3 regions of the Clostridium sp. CTA-19 genome follow, and region 2 is predicted to be linked to each of the others. Evidence: riboswitches for the same ligand, from Rfam matches in the RefSeq annotation. Region 2 holds a riboswitch; each other region holds the start of a gene.
The links. A riboswitch is a leader RNA that binds a small molecule or an ion and turns the genes downstream of it on or off. The one in region 2 is predicted to bind thiamine pyrophosphate.
Positions count from the first base shown of each region.

Region 1: linked by a shared signal. The riboswitch ahead of thiD (bifunctional hydroxymethylpyrimidine kinase/phosphomethylpyrimidine kinase) and the one ahead of thiS (sulfur carrier protein ThiS) in region 2 are both predicted to bind thiamine pyrophosphate.
Region 3: linked by a shared signal. The riboswitch ahead of tenA (thiaminase II) and the one ahead of thiS (sulfur carrier protein ThiS) in region 2 are both predicted to bind thiamine pyrophosphate.

Region 1 covers NZ_BAAABH010000002.1:53,413-59,588, reverse strand. Annotated here, with positions in the region: gene ACYUE0_RS01515 (DUF5692 family protein) at 1-358, shown strand, start outside; gene ACYUE0_RS01510 (DUF1048 domain-containing protein) at 463-987, opposite strand; gene ACYUE0_RS01505 (PadR family transcriptional regulator) at 1,128-1,466, opposite strand; gene ACYUE0_RS01500 (PadR family transcriptional regulator) at 1,684-2,016, shown strand; gene ACYUE0_RS01495 (permease prefix domain 1-containing protein) at 2,024-2,896, shown strand; gene ACYUE0_RS01490 (hypothetical protein) at 2,969-3,157, shown strand; gene ACYUE0_RS01485 (HAD family hydrolase) at 3,329-3,982, opposite strand; gene thiD (bifunctional hydroxymethylpyrimidine kinase/phosphomethylpyrimidine kinase) at 4,066-4,887, opposite strand; TPP riboswitch at 5,047-5,145, opposite strand; gene ACYUE0_RS01475 (SHOCT domain-containing protein) at 5,229-6,083, opposite strand.
Region 2 covers NZ_BAAABH010000021.1:48,781-54,956, reverse strand. Annotated here, with positions in the region: gene thiC (phosphomethylpyrimidine synthase ThiC) at 1-730, opposite strand, end outside; gene thiH (2-iminoacetate synthase ThiH) at 742-1,851, opposite strand; gene ACYUE0_RS12360 (thiazole synthase) at 1,851-2,618, opposite strand; gene thiF (sulfur carrier protein ThiS adenylyltransferase ThiF) at 2,632-3,435, opposite strand; gene thiS (sulfur carrier protein ThiS) at 3,436-3,627, opposite strand; TPP riboswitch at 3,761-3,864, opposite strand; gene ACYUE0_RS12345 (alpha/beta fold hydrolase) at 3,972-4,715, opposite strand; gene ACYUE0_RS12340 (GNAT family N-acetyltransferase) at 4,960-5,403, shown strand; gene ACYUE0_RS12335 (Na+/H+ antiporter family protein) at 6,090-6,176, opposite strand, start outside.
Region 3 covers NZ_BAAABH010000009.1:108,548-114,723, forward strand. Annotated here, with positions in the region: gene ACYUE0_RS07140 (DUF1846 domain-containing protein) at 1-1,049, shown strand, start outside; gene trmB (tRNA (guanosine(46)-N7)-methyltransferase TrmB) at 1,301-1,954, shown strand; TPP riboswitch at 2,408-2,509, shown strand; gene tenA (thiaminase II) at 2,631-3,290, shown strand; gene thiT (energy-coupled thiamine transporter ThiT) at 3,383-3,982, shown strand; gene ACYUE0_RS07160 (ECF-type riboflavin transporter substrate-binding protein) at 4,197-4,754, shown strand; gene ACYUE0_RS07165 (ABC transporter ATP-binding protein) at 5,158-6,176, shown strand, end outside.

The DNA.
Region 1 (6,176 bases), on a different contig from region 2:
TTATAATTGTTTACCTGATCATTCATGGTATTGCGGTTTAGCACTATTATTAGCTCCTACCTTTGCTGCTTTCTTTATAAAAAAAGGTGCTTGGTTACAACATCGTGCACAAACACTTGCATTATGGTGTATGTTTGCAATGACCTGTCCGGGCTTTATTGATGAATCACAGTTTGCAGTTAGATCATCACATAATTCAACTGCATTATTTATTGTAAGCTTAATAGCACTAATAGCAAATATAGCAGTATTTATATACTATGTTTATAAAATAGTTAAAACAAAACGTAATCCTATTAAAGGAGAACTTTATACTGATCTTAATAGTTATAAAGAAATTAAAGCATTATCTGAGTAATGTTATTATAATTTTAAGAGTGCCCTAAAAATTGAGAAATATTTTAAGTGGCACTCTTTTATTTTAATTATATAATTTAAATAACTTTAAACATAAATTTTATTCTATTTCATATTTATAGTTTTAAATTTTTTTATTCCTTTATAACCCCAATAAATTATAATCATTGCTATTATGTAGAATATATTTATAGATATAATTGTTATATTATTTAATATCTTTGATAAGAGTATCAAAATAATAATTAATACGCTTATACTACATCCAAATATAAAATTAGAGAATTTAGAAAATTTCTTTTTAGAGAGAGTAAAACTATTTTTTCCTATATAGTTTATTGCTACACAGGATACTAAAATAATCAGAGCGGTTTTAACTAATAGATCTAATGTGTAATTATAGTTTAAATGTAAATTTCCCTTTACTAATTTAGGTAAATATAAAAAAATAAAATCTATAGTACACATTATACAAAATCCCTCTATTATTATAGTTAAGTACTCTTTTAACTTTTCCAAAATAGATTTTTTAGGATTTACAGCTGAGATTATATCATCTGTAAATTTTTTATAATCACTTCCAATTATGTAGTCTATAGACTTTCCTTGTCCTTGCCAATCTAAAAACATTCCTAATATATCATTACTAATTTCATCTTGTTCACATTCACTTAGATTACTTACTCTTAAATAGCAAATTATATCTGTAAATATTTTATCATTTTCTTTTGTTAAATTTTCACTTGATTTATAAACTTTGTCTATTATATCTATACATTCCCCTTCTCATAATTCTCGAATATGTTATTGATACTATTTCTAAGTTCTTTCCAATTTTCATAGAAATTGTTTAGCTCATTTTTTCCTAAAGAAGATAAACTATAATATTTTCTCTTAGGTCCTAAAATTGATTTTTTTTTCACCGAATTTACAAATCCATTTTTCTCTAATCTTAAAAGTAATGGATATATGGTCCCCTCACTCACCTCCTCAATTCCATAGTCTTTTAACTTCTCTGCTATTTCATAACCATAAACTTCACCATCGTTTATAATTTTAAGAATGCATCCTTCTAAAAGCCCTTTAAAAAATTGTGATTTTTCTCCCAAAATTCAAACCTCCATTAGCTATATTGTATTGCAAGTTACTACTATATTGTATTACATGATAGTAGTATTGTAAAGTTTTTCTTATAGTCTACTAAGAATTTTATTTATTTTAATAATTATTAAAATAATTATTTTTTATTTTTTTAATCACATTACCTTGACCATCATAGTAATATGCACTATACTATACTTAAATTTAATTAAGGAGGTTTACAAATTGGATTTAAAGGCTACATCTGATCTTTTGCGAGGTCATACTGATACAATTGTTTTGAGCATATTACTTAAATGTGATAGCTATGGATATGAAATTCATAAAACTATTTTAGAAAAGACTAACGATCAATTTGAATTAAAAGAGGCAACACTTTATTCAAGCTATAAGCGTCTAGAGAAAAATGGATACATATCATCCTATTGGGGTGATGAAACACAAGGTGGTAGACGAAAATACTATACTATTACAGAAACTGGCAAAGAACTCTATAGACAAAGTAAAAGAGATTGGGAAAAAACAAAATACATATTAAATCAATTATTGGAGGAATAAAAAAATAATGAAAGAAAAAATTTATGTTGATAGATTATTTTATGAATATGAAGAAACTCAAGAGATTAATGATTTTAAAGAAGAAATTATAGTAAATTTAAAGGAACGTGTAAAGGATTTTCAAGATAAAGGATTTTCAGAAGATGAGTCTTTTGAAAAAGCCACACTAGAGCTAGGTGATATTACTGAAATAGCCGATCAATTAGGAAAGCAAAAAAGGAATGAAGCTATAAGTCAAATGTATATTGGCTCAAAAGTTCCACTTACTAAAAAACATGCTGCAGGATATTCTATTTGTTTGGGAATACTTTTACTAGGTTTTATAATAGCATTTATTAATTATACTACTACTACTGAACTATTTATTAGCCTTGGAACCCTTTCTATATTTGTTTCAATTCCTTGCGGAATGCTTACATTTCTTGGGTTAACACAAGAGACTACTCGAAATATGCCTATGTCATATAAAAGAGCTTTATTTTATGGTGTTACTACTAGTATTATAATCTTTGGCCTTATAATTTCAGCAATGTTTTTTATAATGAAATTAAAGTTAACTACAGTGCTAAGTGTTTTAATAACATTTATTATTCCAGCACTTATTGTTCTTACATTTTTAATATTAACTGAAAAAAAACGTAGTAAGCCCTGGGTTGAAAAAGAAGCTCAATATTATTCACAATATTATAGTAGTGAGAATATAAATCCTACAAGAGCTGCAAAATTTGGTATATTAAGTGCTGCACTATGGACTTTTGCTATTGCATTATTTATCGTACTTGGTATATTAATAAGTTTTAAATACTCTTGGATGATACTTTTATTTTTAATACCAATTCAATTATTATTAGTATCTTGGATGTTCGAAATAAAAAAATAATATACTTGGGGCTGTTACAAAGATAGCTGGAAGTTAGAGGAGTGATATAATAAATTACAGGGGATTTATTATATGAGTAGTTCAATTAAAGAAATTATTATTAAATTTATTTTTGTTTTTTTATTTCTTTGTATTATCGGTTATTTTATAAAATGGTTAGAAATTAATTTTACTAAAGCATTAGCAATATCTTGTGGTATTGGCTTAGTTGATTTTGTAACATACACTATAAAAAATTCTAGAAATAAAACAAATTTATGAAATAACAGGTATGATAATATTTAACTTATCATACCTGTTTACTAAATTTTTTTTAATTTTGAACTTTATTTCATTTCTTTTTTAGTAACATGCTAACATGATTCTATAGATAAAATTGATTACTAACACATTTTCACAATCCACTTGCTATAATCACATATAAAAACAGCACTATTTATTTTTAGGATGAGGTGCATTTTTAAAATTATACAAATAACCGTTTGCAATTTTTTTAATATCAATTTTATACATTTCTGAATACTTATCATGAACACCAAAAACTTTCATACCTGCCCTTTTAGAACTTATAATAGCAGGTAATACATCTTCAAAAACTATACAATCCCTTGGATTCACTTTCATACGCTTTGCACATAGAAGAAAGATATCTGGATATTCTTTGCCGCGTTCAACTTCATCCGTTGAGCAAATAGCATCAAATAAGTCATATATGCCATTATTTTTTAATGCAGGTTCAAAAAGTGCTGTTGGTAATCCTGTCGCAACTGATAGTTTAATTCCAATTTCTTTTAAGTATATAATATATTCCTTTGCATAAGGCTTTAATTTAACATTATTGCTGTATTCATGTATAGCCATATCATTCCATTCATTAATAATATCATCAGCCTTCTCATTTAAATTAAATAAGTTTATTGTATAATTTGCAGCTTCTAAAAAACTACGAGAACAAATTTCATTTATATATCCATCTGGAACATTCAGATTTCGCTTCGCTAAAAAATCTATATCTATCTTTTCCCACACGTCCATAGAGTTTAATACTGTTCCATCTAAATCAAAAATAGCTGCTTTAAAATCCATTTTTAGACTCCTTTCATAACTAAACACCATCATCTATTTTTTTAAATTAAAACTAATATAACTTAACTATAAATTTTATTAAGCTATTTAAGTTGCTTAGTTTTTATTATTTTCAGACCATTTTTGTATAAATCATAAAAATGATGTGTAGGACCATTTCCTTTTCCAATATCTAAGGAATGCTCTATTGCTGTAGTAACATATTTTTTTGCTTCACTTACTGATTCTTGAATATTCAATCCAAGTGCAAGGTTAGCAGCAATAGCCGAAGAAAAAGTGCAACCTGTACCATGTGTATTTTTTGTATTTATACGAGGATTATCAAAATGATAAAACTTATTTCCATCATATAATATGTCTAGTGCATTACCACTGCCATAACCACCTTTTATGATTACGTTTTTGCAGCCCATTTTATATATTTTTTTTGCTGATATCTCCATATCTTTAACAGTACTAATCTTCATATTAGATATTTTTTCTGCTTCTGGTATGTTTGGAGTAAGTACATCAGCAAATGGAATAATTATTTTTATTAATTCATCTACTATATTAGTATCCATTAGTTGACAACCATTTTTTGCATACATTACAGGGTCAATAACAACATTTTGTGGCTTATACTGTAAAAGTTTTTTAGCAACAGCTTTCATACAAGGTGGAGTTGATAACATGCCAACTTTTACAGAACTTACTTGAATATCTTCAAACACAGCATCTATCTGTTTTTCAATTACTTCTGGTGTAATATCTTGTATATCTATTACACGACTTGTGTTTTCAGCTACAACAGATACAATAACACTCATTCCAAATACTCCATGAGCTGAAAATGTTTTCAAATCTGCCTGTACTCCAGCACCTCCACTGCAATCAGATCCTGCAATACTAAGTACATTTTTCATAAAATTTCCTCCCTTTATTTTTGTTAGTTTTTTATTATAAAAATAAAAAACTAACAAGGCTGATAAAATAACTATTAATATAGAGAGTACCACCTTTTAAATTATTTTAAATTCAAAAAAGAGCGCTCTCACACTGAGAAGCACTCTATCAAATTCAATAGACTTAAACAAGCTGCTTCCCTACGCCAGTGTTAACTGTCAGGTTCAAAGGGTCAGGTTTTACCTTCTCAACTACAAGTAGTCCCCCCGCAAAAATAACTATTTAATTCATCAAATAAATTTTACCATATTATGAGTTTAAAGTATAGTTAAACAAAATTAAAGTATTCTATCAAATAAATTTAAACTTCACTTAACAACTTTTTTTTCTTTTCAGTAAATTCTTCGTCTGTTAAAATTCCTTCTTCTTTTAATCTAGACAATTCTCTAAGTTTTTCATATACTGTGGTGCAATTATCTATTAACTGAGAATTATTTTTATCATTAACAAATTGTATTTCTTTTTCAGGAATTAAATCTTTTAGTGTATCATAGGCTGATATATGAAAAAACAACTGCTCATATTTATTATTATTAATAAATTCCAGTGTAATATCCTCTTTTTTAGATTGAGAATCCTTTGATGTTATTATTTTATTATGAATTCCTCTATCCTGTTTTAAAAAATGTAAAATATCATCTCTATGAATTTCTAATAATTTTATTATTATAGAATGATATTTATTAGCAAAACATAATTTATCATCTTTAATCCATACATATAATTCAGTGTTATTAATCATTTTTATCAAGGAAAATCTGTTACAAATAACTATCTTTGCTGTTTCAGGTACACCGTTTTTTATTATTTGCTCATTTAATACTTTTTCTAAATTATATTTTTCTAGTTTGATGTTATACTCTTTTAGTCTATTTTCAAATTTAGTTTTATATATAGTCTTATTTAATGTAAAGTTTATTAATAAGCAAATTGTAGGAATTATAATTGGAGGAATTATGATTAAGATTATAACTATAATTTTCCATGATCCATCGCTTAGCCCTAAATCATAACAAAAGAAGTTATAAAATTTCTCTTGTATGGAATCCACGAACAAAATTAGTAAGGAGAATATACCCCCAATAATAAACCCCAGACAGCCAGGTGCAACGCCCATATAATCCGGTGGAGTTGGTTCAGTATCTAATTTACTCATTTTAAATCCCCCTATTTTTATTAAATATGTATTAAATTATATATATGAATAAAACGACGATAAAATTACAATGTTATATTTACTTTTTCAATA
Region 2 (6,176 bases):
CCTTAATTTGAACTGCATCAGTAGAATCTGCATTACATCCTGGTCGGCATCCATCTCCAAGACTTAATGTAACATCATACTCTTCACAAATGTCTAATAATCTATCATAGTATTCATAAAATGGATTTTCTTTATTATTAACTTCCATCCATGCAAATAATAATGAGCCACCTCTTGAAACAATATTAGTTAATCTTTTATTTCTTTTAAATGTATCAGCTGCTTCTTTATTTAATCCAGCGTGGATTGTAACAAAATCTGCACCATCTTTTGCATGTTTTTCAACAACATCTAAAAATTCTTTCGCTGTTATTTCATCTAATTCCTTATCATAAAAACCAATAGCATCATAAATTGGCACTGTTCCTATAATAGCTGGTGAATACTCTACAAGATTTCTTCTAAACTCAGCAGTTTTTCCATAGTTAGAAAGATCCATTATAGACTCTGCCTTCATCTCTATTGCTTTTTTCACCTTTTCCATTTCTTTTTCTATAAAGTAACAATCCTTTGATATTCCTAGATTAACATTTATTTTTGTTTTCATTCCTTTTCCTATACCTTCAGGACTTAAAGATTTATGATTTTTATTAGCTGGAATTACTACTTGTCCTTTAGCAATTAACTCTCTTAAGGCTTGCACATCTATCTGTTCTTTTTTTGCTACTATTTCCATTTCTTTTGTTATTATGCCTTTTTTAGCTGCATCCATTTGTGTTGTATAATTCATTTTTATTCCCCCTAAATTCTTTCCCAATCTTTAAAAATTGGTTGATACCCTAATCTCTTTATCATTTTTTTCACATCTTCTGTACTACTTTGGTCACTTATTAAAAATTGTGATTCCCCTTTGCCCTTTGTGTCTTTACAGTGTCCTCCCACTTCTGTTAATACGCCCGCTGACATTTTATTAACTCCTAGTGGAATCAATTTTTCTCTAAAACTTGCTGATTCTCTTGTAGATATATTTATAACTGAGTTATTATGAAATAATCTTAATGCCAAAATACACTGAACTAAGTTTTTATCACTTACTGGATATATATCATGAAAAGCTCCAGCATGAGGACGTATTCTTGGTGCCGAAAAAGCTACATCTACTCCTGGGTAATTATCTTTAATATATTTTCCATGTAGTGCTGTTAAAAACACTTCTTTTCTAAAATCATTTAATCCTAACAGTGCACTTACACTTATATTTCTCATACCTGCTTTTGCACCTCTTTCTGGTGCATCAAGCCTAAAATTATAATTTCTTTTTGGACCACCTAAATGTACTTTCTTGTATATTTCTCTATCATATACTTCTTGGTAAACTGTTAATCCATCAGCACCTGCCTCTATAGCTTTTTTATAATCTTCTTCACTTAATGGTTGTACTTCTAATGTAATTGAAGGAAAATAATCCTTAAGTACTTTTATTGCATCTACTAAATATTCTATTGGTGTATCTTTAGGACTTTCACCAGTTAAAAGAATTATATGTTTAAATCCTTCTTTAGCTATGGCCTTCGCTTCTTTTTCTATTTCTTCCATAGTTAACTTTGCTCTTAAAATATTGTTATCATGATTGTAAGAACAATATGCGCATCTGTTAACACACATATTAGCAATATATAATGGTGTATATAAAAGAACGGTTTTCCCAAAATACCTATTAGATATTTCATGAGCCTTTTGAGCTATTTCTTCCAGATATTTTTCACCTTTAGGCGATATTATGTTTAAAAAATCCTCTTCATTTAATTTATTTTTGTATATAGACCTTTTTATATCTTCATCTGTAACCCTATTAAAATAATCTTCAAAATTAAATTTTTCGTATTTTTCTATAACCTTTAAAAATGACATTACTCTAAAAATCCAGTTAAAGGTGATGATGCGTTTCCAAATTTAGATACAACACCAGCTTTAGCCAAATATGCTTCCCTTCCAGCTTCTACAGCTTTTTTAAAGGCGCTTGCCATAAGAATAGGGTTATTACTTGATGATATTGCAGTATTTAAAAGAACCGCACTAGCTCCCAACTCCATTGCTTCACAAGCATGAGAAGGTAAACCAATACCTGCATCTACAATCACTGGTTTATTTAATTCATCTATCATTATTTCTATCAATTCTTTTGTTTTTAAGCCTCTATTGGTTCCGATAGGTGCCCCTAATGGCATAACAGCTTCCGCACCTGCTTCTATCATTCGTTTTGCCATTGCTAAGTCAGGATTCATATACGGTAAAACTACAAAACCTTCTTTAGCTAATATTTCTGTAGCTTTTAAAGTTTCTAAATTATCTGGCAAAAGATACTTTGAATCGTTTATTACTTCTATTTTAATCCATTTTCCACATCCCATCGCTTTTGCAAGTCTAGCAATCCTCACTGCTTCTTCTGCATTTCTTGCCCCTGATGTATTTGGTAGCAATACCATATCTTTAGGTATATGGTTTATTACATTTTCTTCTTTATCATCAAAATTTATTCGCCTTACTGCCATAGTAATTACTTGAGCTTCTGAACTTTTAACTATTTCAGGAATAATAGAATTTGATGCATACTTACCTGTTCCAATAAACAATCTAGAATTTAACTCTTTTCCGCCAATTATAAATTTGTCATTCATAACATTTCCCCCTCTACACTTCACTGTCACCTAGTAATATCCTCACTGACATATTTGCCATATGACCTGCAGCTATACTTACTCTTGGAGCCATAAGGCCTGAACCTTCTTTTGCCTCATTTTCTCCATCTCCACAAACATAAAATCTACTATTAATCTTTTTAGTAATTATAGAATTAGATGAAAAACTACCTGCCATTCCATTTCCACTAATGATATATTTATTTGTATTAAGTAAAATAGCATTTACAAGCTCTGCTTTACACTTTGCATTATCAAAAGCTTCTATAACAACATCACAATCTTTAAATGTATAGATAGCATTGTCTTTATCTAAATATCTATCTACAACTTCCACTAAAATATAGGAATTAATTTCTTTAATAATTTCTTTAATTGCATCAGTTTTTTTCATCCCTATATTCCTTATATAATATTGTTGTCTATTTAAATTACTTGGCTCTACTACATCAAAATCTACTAATACTAACCTTCCGACTCCTATTCTTGCTAAAAATATTGCTATATTAGAACCAAGTCCACCTAATCCTGCAACACCTACTACTGACTTCTTTAGTTTTTCAAATACACCTTTTGTATGTCTAGAAACCATTAGTGTTTCTAGTTCTTCTTTTTTTGGTTTTTCACCCTTTTTTATAAAAGTCAATTCATCTTTATCTTTTAAAATCTTATCTTCTTTTATTGGAAACCCGTTTATAATTACCATATCTGAATTAGGATACATTTTTTCTTTTATATTATTTATAGATACATTTTCACTTATTTCAACGCTTCTTCCATTCACCTTAATAAGCATTTATCCCCCTCCAACAAAAGCAACTATTTCTATTTTGTCATCTTCTTTTAATATTGTTTTATCGTATTCTTCCTTAGGTAATATTTTTAAATTCAGTTCAACAACAATTTTATCTGCATCAAGTTCTAAATCTTTTATCGTTTCACTAACTGAAAAGCCTTCATAATTCTTTTTTTTACCGTTTACAATCATGCTATCCCTCCTCTCTAAAATTATCTTAATAAAGCTACTATGGGGTTTTGCTATGTTCTTTGCATATAAAAAGAGCTTACCAACCGGTAAGCTCTTATGAAAATATATGTTATAATTTTATTTCAAATTTAAATATTTTCCTATCTTACTTCCCTACGTTGGTGTTAACCATATCAGGTTCAAAGGGTCGAAACTTAAAATTCCTCTCAGCCACTATTGGCTCCCCTAGCAAATCTTTATTAAGTTAAGTTCATTATACAGCTACAAAACTATATTGTAAATACTTGTTTATTTATATATACAATTCCAATTGAAGCTATTTCGCTTAAAAAATACTACATTTTTCAAACAAAAAAATTTCTAATGAGACTAACATATTCCTCATAATTAACTAAGCTAAGTTCCCCATGTCCCATTTTTTTAGCTATATATAAATGACTATTTAAAATAGTGTTATGCAGTTCTTCTGCTGATTTTTTCATAATCTTTAACTCTTTTTCTCCAACAATAATTAGAACCTTAGCTTTTGTATTTTTAATTGTGTTTTTCAATATATAATTCCCATTACTCAATGTAATATTAACTAAAGATTCTTTTGTTATATTTAAACTATCCTTATAATAACGTTCAAACATTTCTTCAGGAACATTTAGTATTTTTCCTTGTAATTTTGAAAACCATTTTTTCTTTATTAAACCATAAAACATTTTGTAAGTTGGTACTGCTAAAAATCTTGTTCCTTTAATTGGGTAAACTAAAGCACTTTCAATAACTGCAAATTTAGTAATATCACTTCTTCTAGACAATATTTCAGTTATAATTTGAGCACCAATGGATAATCCAACAAGTGCAAATACTCTTCCACCACAATTAGCATCTATAAATGAAATTAATTTATCAGCACTGTCATCTATACTTATAAAATTTGTTTTGCCATCTTCACCATGTCCATCAATTATAGGGGCCACAACATGATTTTCACTACTGAAATCCTTGATAATTTTTTCCATAGACCACCAAGATAATCCTCCACCGTGCAAAAATATTATCGTAGGTAATTCCCTATTTCCAAATTCCTTAAATTTCATTTTAATCTCCTATCAATAATATAAACATTAAATGTATTACTTTAGAACTCCTTATATTAACATAAATATAGATTACACTATTTCACATTTAATTTAAACATATAAAGACTATTAATTAAAATAAGCTATTAACTAACAGTAGAATATTAATTTTAAATTTATTGTATTTGTAAAAATTGTTGTATTTACAAAATTATGTTATAATAACTTAAATATTTATTAAGAAGCAGAGGGTAAGAATAAAATGAAAAATTTAGTTATATTAGAAATGAAAAAACATATGCTTGATCAATGTGTTGATTTATTTATAAACACATTTTCTGAAGAACCATGGAATGATGTTTACGACTCAAGAGATCCAGTAGTTAATTTCTTCAATAATCACTTTAACAATAACTACTTTCTAGGTTATGTAGCTATGTTAGATGACAAAATTGTAGCATTAAGTGTTGGTATGAAAAAGCCATGGATAGAAGGTATGGAATATTATATTGACCAATTTTGTGTTAGCTATGAAATGCAGGGAAAAGGTATTGGAAGTTGGTTCATGAAAGAAATAGAAAAAACTATTAAAAATCAGGGAATGAACGGAATGATATTAAACACAGAAAAAGGTTATCCAGCACAAAAGTTTTATGAGAAAAACGATTTTAAAATAATTGATGATTTAATAGTTTTTGGTAAATAATAATGATTTTTTTATCTTTAAGTAGTTTGTTGAATTAGATAAAACTTAGGTTTGGGAGTAAATATCAAGTAAAGATTAATATCTAAGTATAACACCGTAACAAATGGGACAGGCACGACAAATGTAGCACCATAAAATAAAACAAACTCTTTGAATGTAACTTCCATAAACAAAAAGGGTTAGCCAGTCCCTAAAGCAGTTAAGAGTTAATAAGTAATAGTTAAAAGTTACAGTGGAAACTGGATTAAATCCAGTTTCTTTTTAATTTAATAAAGTAAAATCTAAATTTAGGATATAAAACTAAGCTAAGATTATTATTTAAATGTAGCACCGTAACAAGAAGGACAGGCGTACCAAAGTATATTTTCCGTAAGTTATTTTGTGAGTGAAATCAATGGTTTCGCAATAAAACTTATATAACTTGAAGCCGGTCCTAAAAAAGTAGCATAGCTACGTAGATGTTTGGGACCGACTTTGAGCAGTGTTGAAGAGAAACTAGAATCATCAAAAGCACCTATCCTAAAGTATGGTAAAATAAACCTTAACGCGTCTGTCCCTCTTGTAATGGATGTAGACCTTTAAATAGTTGGTTGTTTATAATTTTTATCTAGTTGAAGTTTAAAACTTGTTCATAAATTTGAATTAAATTTTCAACTTATATCCCTATAATATAATTTTTCCCTATATTAAAAAATCAAAGCAGCTACTAACCCAAATATAAATAGTGGTATGTTATAGTGAAGGAATGTTGGCACGCAGGTATCCCAAATGTG
Region 3 (6,176 bases), on a different contig from region 2:
GTGATGAAGGATATGGACAAAATCCGTACATAGAGACAAGTAAACCAATAGTAGTTGTTACAGCACCAGGACCAGGAAGTGGAAAGCTTGCAACATGTCTTAGCCAGTTATACCATGAGTATAGAAGAGGTAATGTAGCAGGATATTCGAAGTTTGAAACATTCCCAGTTTGGAATGTACCTCTAAAACACCCTCTTAATATAGCTTATGAGGCTGCTACAGCAGACTTAAAAGATGTAAATATGATAGATTCATTCCATTTTGATGCTTATGGGAAAGTAGCAGTAAACTATAACCGTGATATAGAAAGTTTCCCAGTTTTAAAAAGAATTATAGAAAAAATAACTGGAGAAGAGGCTGTCTATAAATCTCCAACAGATATGGGCGTTAATAGAGTTGGATATGGAATAATTGATGATGAGGTAGTAAAAGATGCATCACAGCAAGAAATTATTAGAAGATACTTTAAAACAGCATGTGATTATAAAAAAGGTTATGCAGATAAAGATACGTTCCAAAGAGTAAAACTTATAATGGAAGAACTTAATTTAAAAGAGCAAGATAGAAAAGTTGTAATGCCAGCGAGAGAGCATTCAGCAAAACTTAAAGAAAACTGTGCAAAAAATGAAATATGTCCAGCAGTAGCCTTAGAACTTGAAGATGGAACTATATTAACAGGTAAAAGTTCAAATGTTATGGATGCAACAGCAGCAGTAGTATTAAATGCTATTAAACATTTTGCTAATATATCAGATGAAATACATTTAATATCACCAGTTATATTGGAACCAATAATAAACTTAAAGTCTAAAACATTAGGTAGTAAAAACACAGCATTAACATGTGAAGAAATATTAATAGCACTTAGCATTTGTGCAGCTACAAACCCTATGGCACAAGTTGCTATGGCAAAATTACCAATGCTTAAAGGATGTCAAGCACATTCAACTACAATATTAAACAAAAATGATGAGCAGACATTTAGAAAAATTGGAATAGATATAACTTGTGACCCAGAATATCCATCAGAAAATCTTTATTACAATTAAATAGAATATATTTTTTATAGGGCAATCTCAAAATACAATAATATAATAAAAGGGATTGCCCTTTTATTATGTTTAAAGACAACATAGGGATATAAAAGTTAAACTAAAGTTATATATTAAGAGTTTATAGTTTAAAATTATATGTTAAGTTTTAACTATGATTGATACAATTAAAGGCTTTATGTATAATAAAGGCTAGTGATTTACATGAAAAATATGAAGATATATTGTAAGATATGGAGTGATTTAATATGAGAATGAGAAGAAAGCCGTGGGCTAGGCCAGAATTAGAGAGTTGTGATTTCTTTGTTACTAAACCTAGTGAACATAAAGGGAAATGGAAAGAAAGTTTTAAAAAAGTTCAACCTTTATATTTAGAGTTAGGTTGCGGAAAAGGTACATTTATAGCTGTACATGCTGCAGAAAATAAAAATATTAACTATATAGCTATAGATATAAAAGATGAAGTTTTAGTTTTAGCAAAAAGAAATATAGAAAATGCAGTTGATGAAAAAGGAAGAAAAGTTGATAATGTAAAACTTATGGCACAGGAAATTGGTCTTATTGAAGAGATGTTAAATGAAGAAGATGAGATTGAGAAAATATATATAAATTTTTGTAATCCGTGGCCAAAAGAAAAACATAAAAAAAGAAGATTAACACATACAAGACAATTAAATAAATATAAAACCTTTTTAAAAAAGAACGGAGAAATATGGTTTAAAACTGATGATGATGAACTTTTTGAAGAGTCATTAGAGTATTTTAAAGAGTGCAAGTTTAATATAAAGTACATAACTTATGATCTACATAAAAGTGATTTTGAAGGTAATGTTGTAACAGAACATGAAGAAATGTTTACAGCACAAGGAATAAAAACAAAGTTTTTAATAGCAACATTATAATAAAATTTATAATAAATGTACGGTGATAAATTTTTGTTATCAGTTGAGAAAAATAAGTACAAATATAGTTAGTTAAGAATTATGAATTATGAATTATGAATTAAGAATTTAGGATGAAAGTGGCAACCACTTTCTGAAAATGATTTTAAAAAATCTATCAATATAATTTGCTTTGAAAATTTATAAAAAGATACGTTGAGAATTACTAGGAACGAAGTGAGTAGTAATAACCACAACTGTTCACTATTCACTCTTAACTTTTAACTAAAATAATCTGTTAGTTATTGATAAAATATTAATTTGAATTTTCTTATTTGATAAACAAATAAGTTTAAAATTTAATTTGGAACACTATAATAGATAAAAAGGAATTAATATTAATTAAGAATATTTAGTATAAATGTAGATATTTTAATATATTTGTTTTATAATAAATATTGAAAAGAGAATAATATAATTAGCTAGGGGTGCTATTAAAGCTGAGAGGTATTGATATACTAACCCTTGAACCTGAAATTGGATAATACCAGCGTAGGAAAGCGTTATTAAAACGAGAAGTTTTAGTTTTGTGCAAATTTTATAGTTTTATATTTAAGTATAAAAAGCTATATCCAAGTTGGGTATAGCTTTTATTGTGTTTAGAAAATTTTTAATTTTAAGATTAGGGGGGAGTTTTATGAAATTTACAGATTATTTATATTCAAGTTCGAAAGAGATATGGGAAGGCTACAAAAAACATCCATTTATATGTAATTTAGCTAATGGAACATTGGATAAAAATAAATTTATGAAATATCTTATACAAGATTATTTATACCTTAAGGAATATGCGAAAGTATTTTGTGTAGGGGTTGTAAAGGCGGATACTATGGAAGAGATGAAGTTTTTTTATAGTTCAACTAAGGGAACTATGGAAGATGAAACAGCAGTCCATATAAAGTATTTAACAGATCATGGTTATAAGATAGAGGATGTTGAAAAAATGGAGTATAACATTGCTACAATAAATTATACAAGTTATATGAAGTCTATAGCATTAACAGGGAATATAAAAGAAATAGCTATTGCAACATTACCATGCACTTGGAGTTATAATTATATAGGTAAGTATTTGTTAGAAAATTATAAAGATAATTTAGAAGAAAACTTTTATAGGCCTTGGATTGAAGAATATTCTTCTAAAGATTTTAATGATTTTACAGATGTATGGTTAGAATATGTAAATAAAATTTGCAATGATTTAAATGAAAAGGAAAAAAAAAGGCTAAAAGATATATTTGTAAAATGTAGCCTTTATGAAATGGAGTTTTGGAACATGGCAAATCAAGATATGTAAATTTGGTTATGTTATGCTGGTATATAAGTAAAAAATTTTCTTCTTTTCAAATTTAATTAGTGATTGATATTTATATTAAAATCAAAAGGAGTATGATAATGGTTATATTAGTTACAATACTTAGTGTAATTTTAATGATTATGTATTTTATAGACTTAAGAAAAGAAAAATTCAATATAAGAACTATGGTTATCACAGCTATGTTTAGTGCAATATCATTTGTACTTTATTTAATACAATTTATAAAATATCCTCAAGGTGGGGGGATTAGTTTATTTTCTATGTTACCTGTAATGCTTCTATCTATATTATATGGAAGAAGAGTAGGGCTTACAGGCGGTATGATTTTTGGACTTTTAAAACTGTTAAATGGAGCAACGGTAGTACATCCAGCACAGTTCTTATTAGATTATGTGCTTTCAACAATGGCGCTAGGGCTTGCTGGCACTTTTGGAAGTAGTAAAAAGTTAAATTTAATTGGAGGCTGTTTACTGGCAGTATCGCTAAGTGTATTTGTAAATATAGTATCAGGAGCAGTCTTCTTTGGGCAATATGCACCTGAAGGAATGAATGTTTGGTTATATTCATTTGTCTATAATATAAGTAGTGCAGGGGTAGAGGGATTGTTAACAGTTGGTTTAATGGCAGTTTTACCAATAAAAAGATTTAGTAAAATAGCTAAACCAGTATAAATTTATTTTATGTTTAAATTTTAATCTATTTTTCATGAATAAATTGAAAACTATCTTAAAATAAAATTTTTTAGGGTAGTTTTTTAATGCTTAATTTTAATATGTCACTTGACTTTTAGCTTGTTTAATTTTATATTTAACGGTGTATAATTATGAAATTATAATTTAAAATGCTATGAAATTTTAATTGTATTAAATGTTTGGAGAGATAAAGATGAAACGTAATACATTACCAATTAAAACAATTGTAGCTGTTGGAATTGGATCTGCCGTATTTATGATATTAGGTCGTTTTGGGTCAATACCAACAGGTATACCGAATACAAACATAGAAACTGCGTATGCATTTTTAGCGTTGATGGCGTTACTGTATGGTCCTTTAGCAGGATTTTTAATCGGTCTTATAGGCCATGGATTAAAAGATATAATTTTTTATGGTTCACCTTGGATAAGCTGGGTTATAGCATCTGCTATTATGGGGTTTATTATAGGCGTAGGTTGTAAAAAAATTAAGATTAATGAAGGGATTTTTGGGAAAAAACAGATTATTGTTTTTAATATTGTACAAATTATATCAAATATTGTAGCGTGGGGGTTACTTGCACCAAGCTTAGATATTTTAATATATGCAGAGCCTTCTAATAAGGTGTTTTTACAAGGAATTATAGGGGGAACATCTAATACTATTACAGTTGGAATATTAGGTACTATCCTTATAATAAATTATGCTAAAACTAGAACCCAAAAGGGTAGTTTAGATAAAGAATACTAAAAGTATACCGGAGAAACAACTCCGGTATTTTAATTGAAAAAATCAATATGTTGTAAAAATAGAAAGTTTAGGATGAAACTGTGGTACAAAGTTTTTTTAAGTTAAGGTTTTATTTAACAGTGTAAATATCATTTAGTGGATTTGTTGTTTTAGTTAAGCAATAAAAATATAATTGTGAAGTTCTATAGGGTTCCAAGTTGACTCTTAAATTTACTGATTCCAAAACTTGGATACCCAAAATAGTGAGACATGCTCGGAAATTCTTAAAATTCAACACTACATTTTGCATAAAAATATTTTAAAGTTATTGAATAAATTTAAATGCGAGCTTGTTTCCCTATATAATACAGGTATATATAAATAACGAATAGTTATTGTATAGATTTAAAAAGGAGGACGGTATATGAAAAAACCGATTTTAGAATTTAATGATTTTTCAGTTCAATATATAGTTCAAGCTAGACCTACATTAAAAAATATAAATTTGACTATATATGAAGGAGAAAAAGTTCTTATAGTAGGACCTTCGGGATGTGGAAAAAGTACTCTTTCAAATTGTATAAATGGGTTAATTCCTTTTTCATATAAAGCAGAGACTACTGGAAGTTTAAAAATTATGGGACAAGAGGCTAATGAATTAAGTATTTTTGAAATATCTACAATGGTTGGAACAGTACTACAAGATCCAGATAGCCAATTTATTGGACTAACAGTTGGAGAAGATATAGCCTTTAAATTAGAAAATTGTTGTGTCATGCAAAAGGATATGAAAGATAAAGTTGAATATGTAGCTGAATTAGTTGATATAAATAGTCACTTATATTCATCACCTCATAATTTATCCGGTGGTCAAAAGCAAAGAGTAACATTAGCAGGAGCTATTGTTGATGATGTAGATATATTGCTCTTTGATGAGCCTTTAGCGAGTTTAGATCCAGCATCAGGAAAAACATCTATTGAATTTATAGATAAAATACAAAAGGAAACTAATAAAACAGTTTTAATAGTAGAACATAGGTTGGAAGATGTACTACATTGTGATGTTGATAGAATAATAGTTATGAATGAAGGGGTGATAATAGCTGACACTACACCAAATAAGCTTTTAGCTTCAAATATTTTAATTAAAAATGGAATAAGGGAACCTTTATATATAACTGCGCTTAAATATGCAGGATGTCATATTACCGAGGAAATGAACGCTAAAAATGTAGAAATAATAGATATAAATGAATGTAAAGAAAAGTTAAATAGTTGGTACCTTAATTCAGTAGATGAAAAGAAAAGAGAAAAAAATAAATCTATACTAGAACTTCAGAATGTTTCATTTCAATATAATGAAGAAAAACAAATATTAAAAGATGTATCATTTAATATATTAAAAGGAGATATGGTTAGTATAGTAGGAAAAAATGGAGCAGG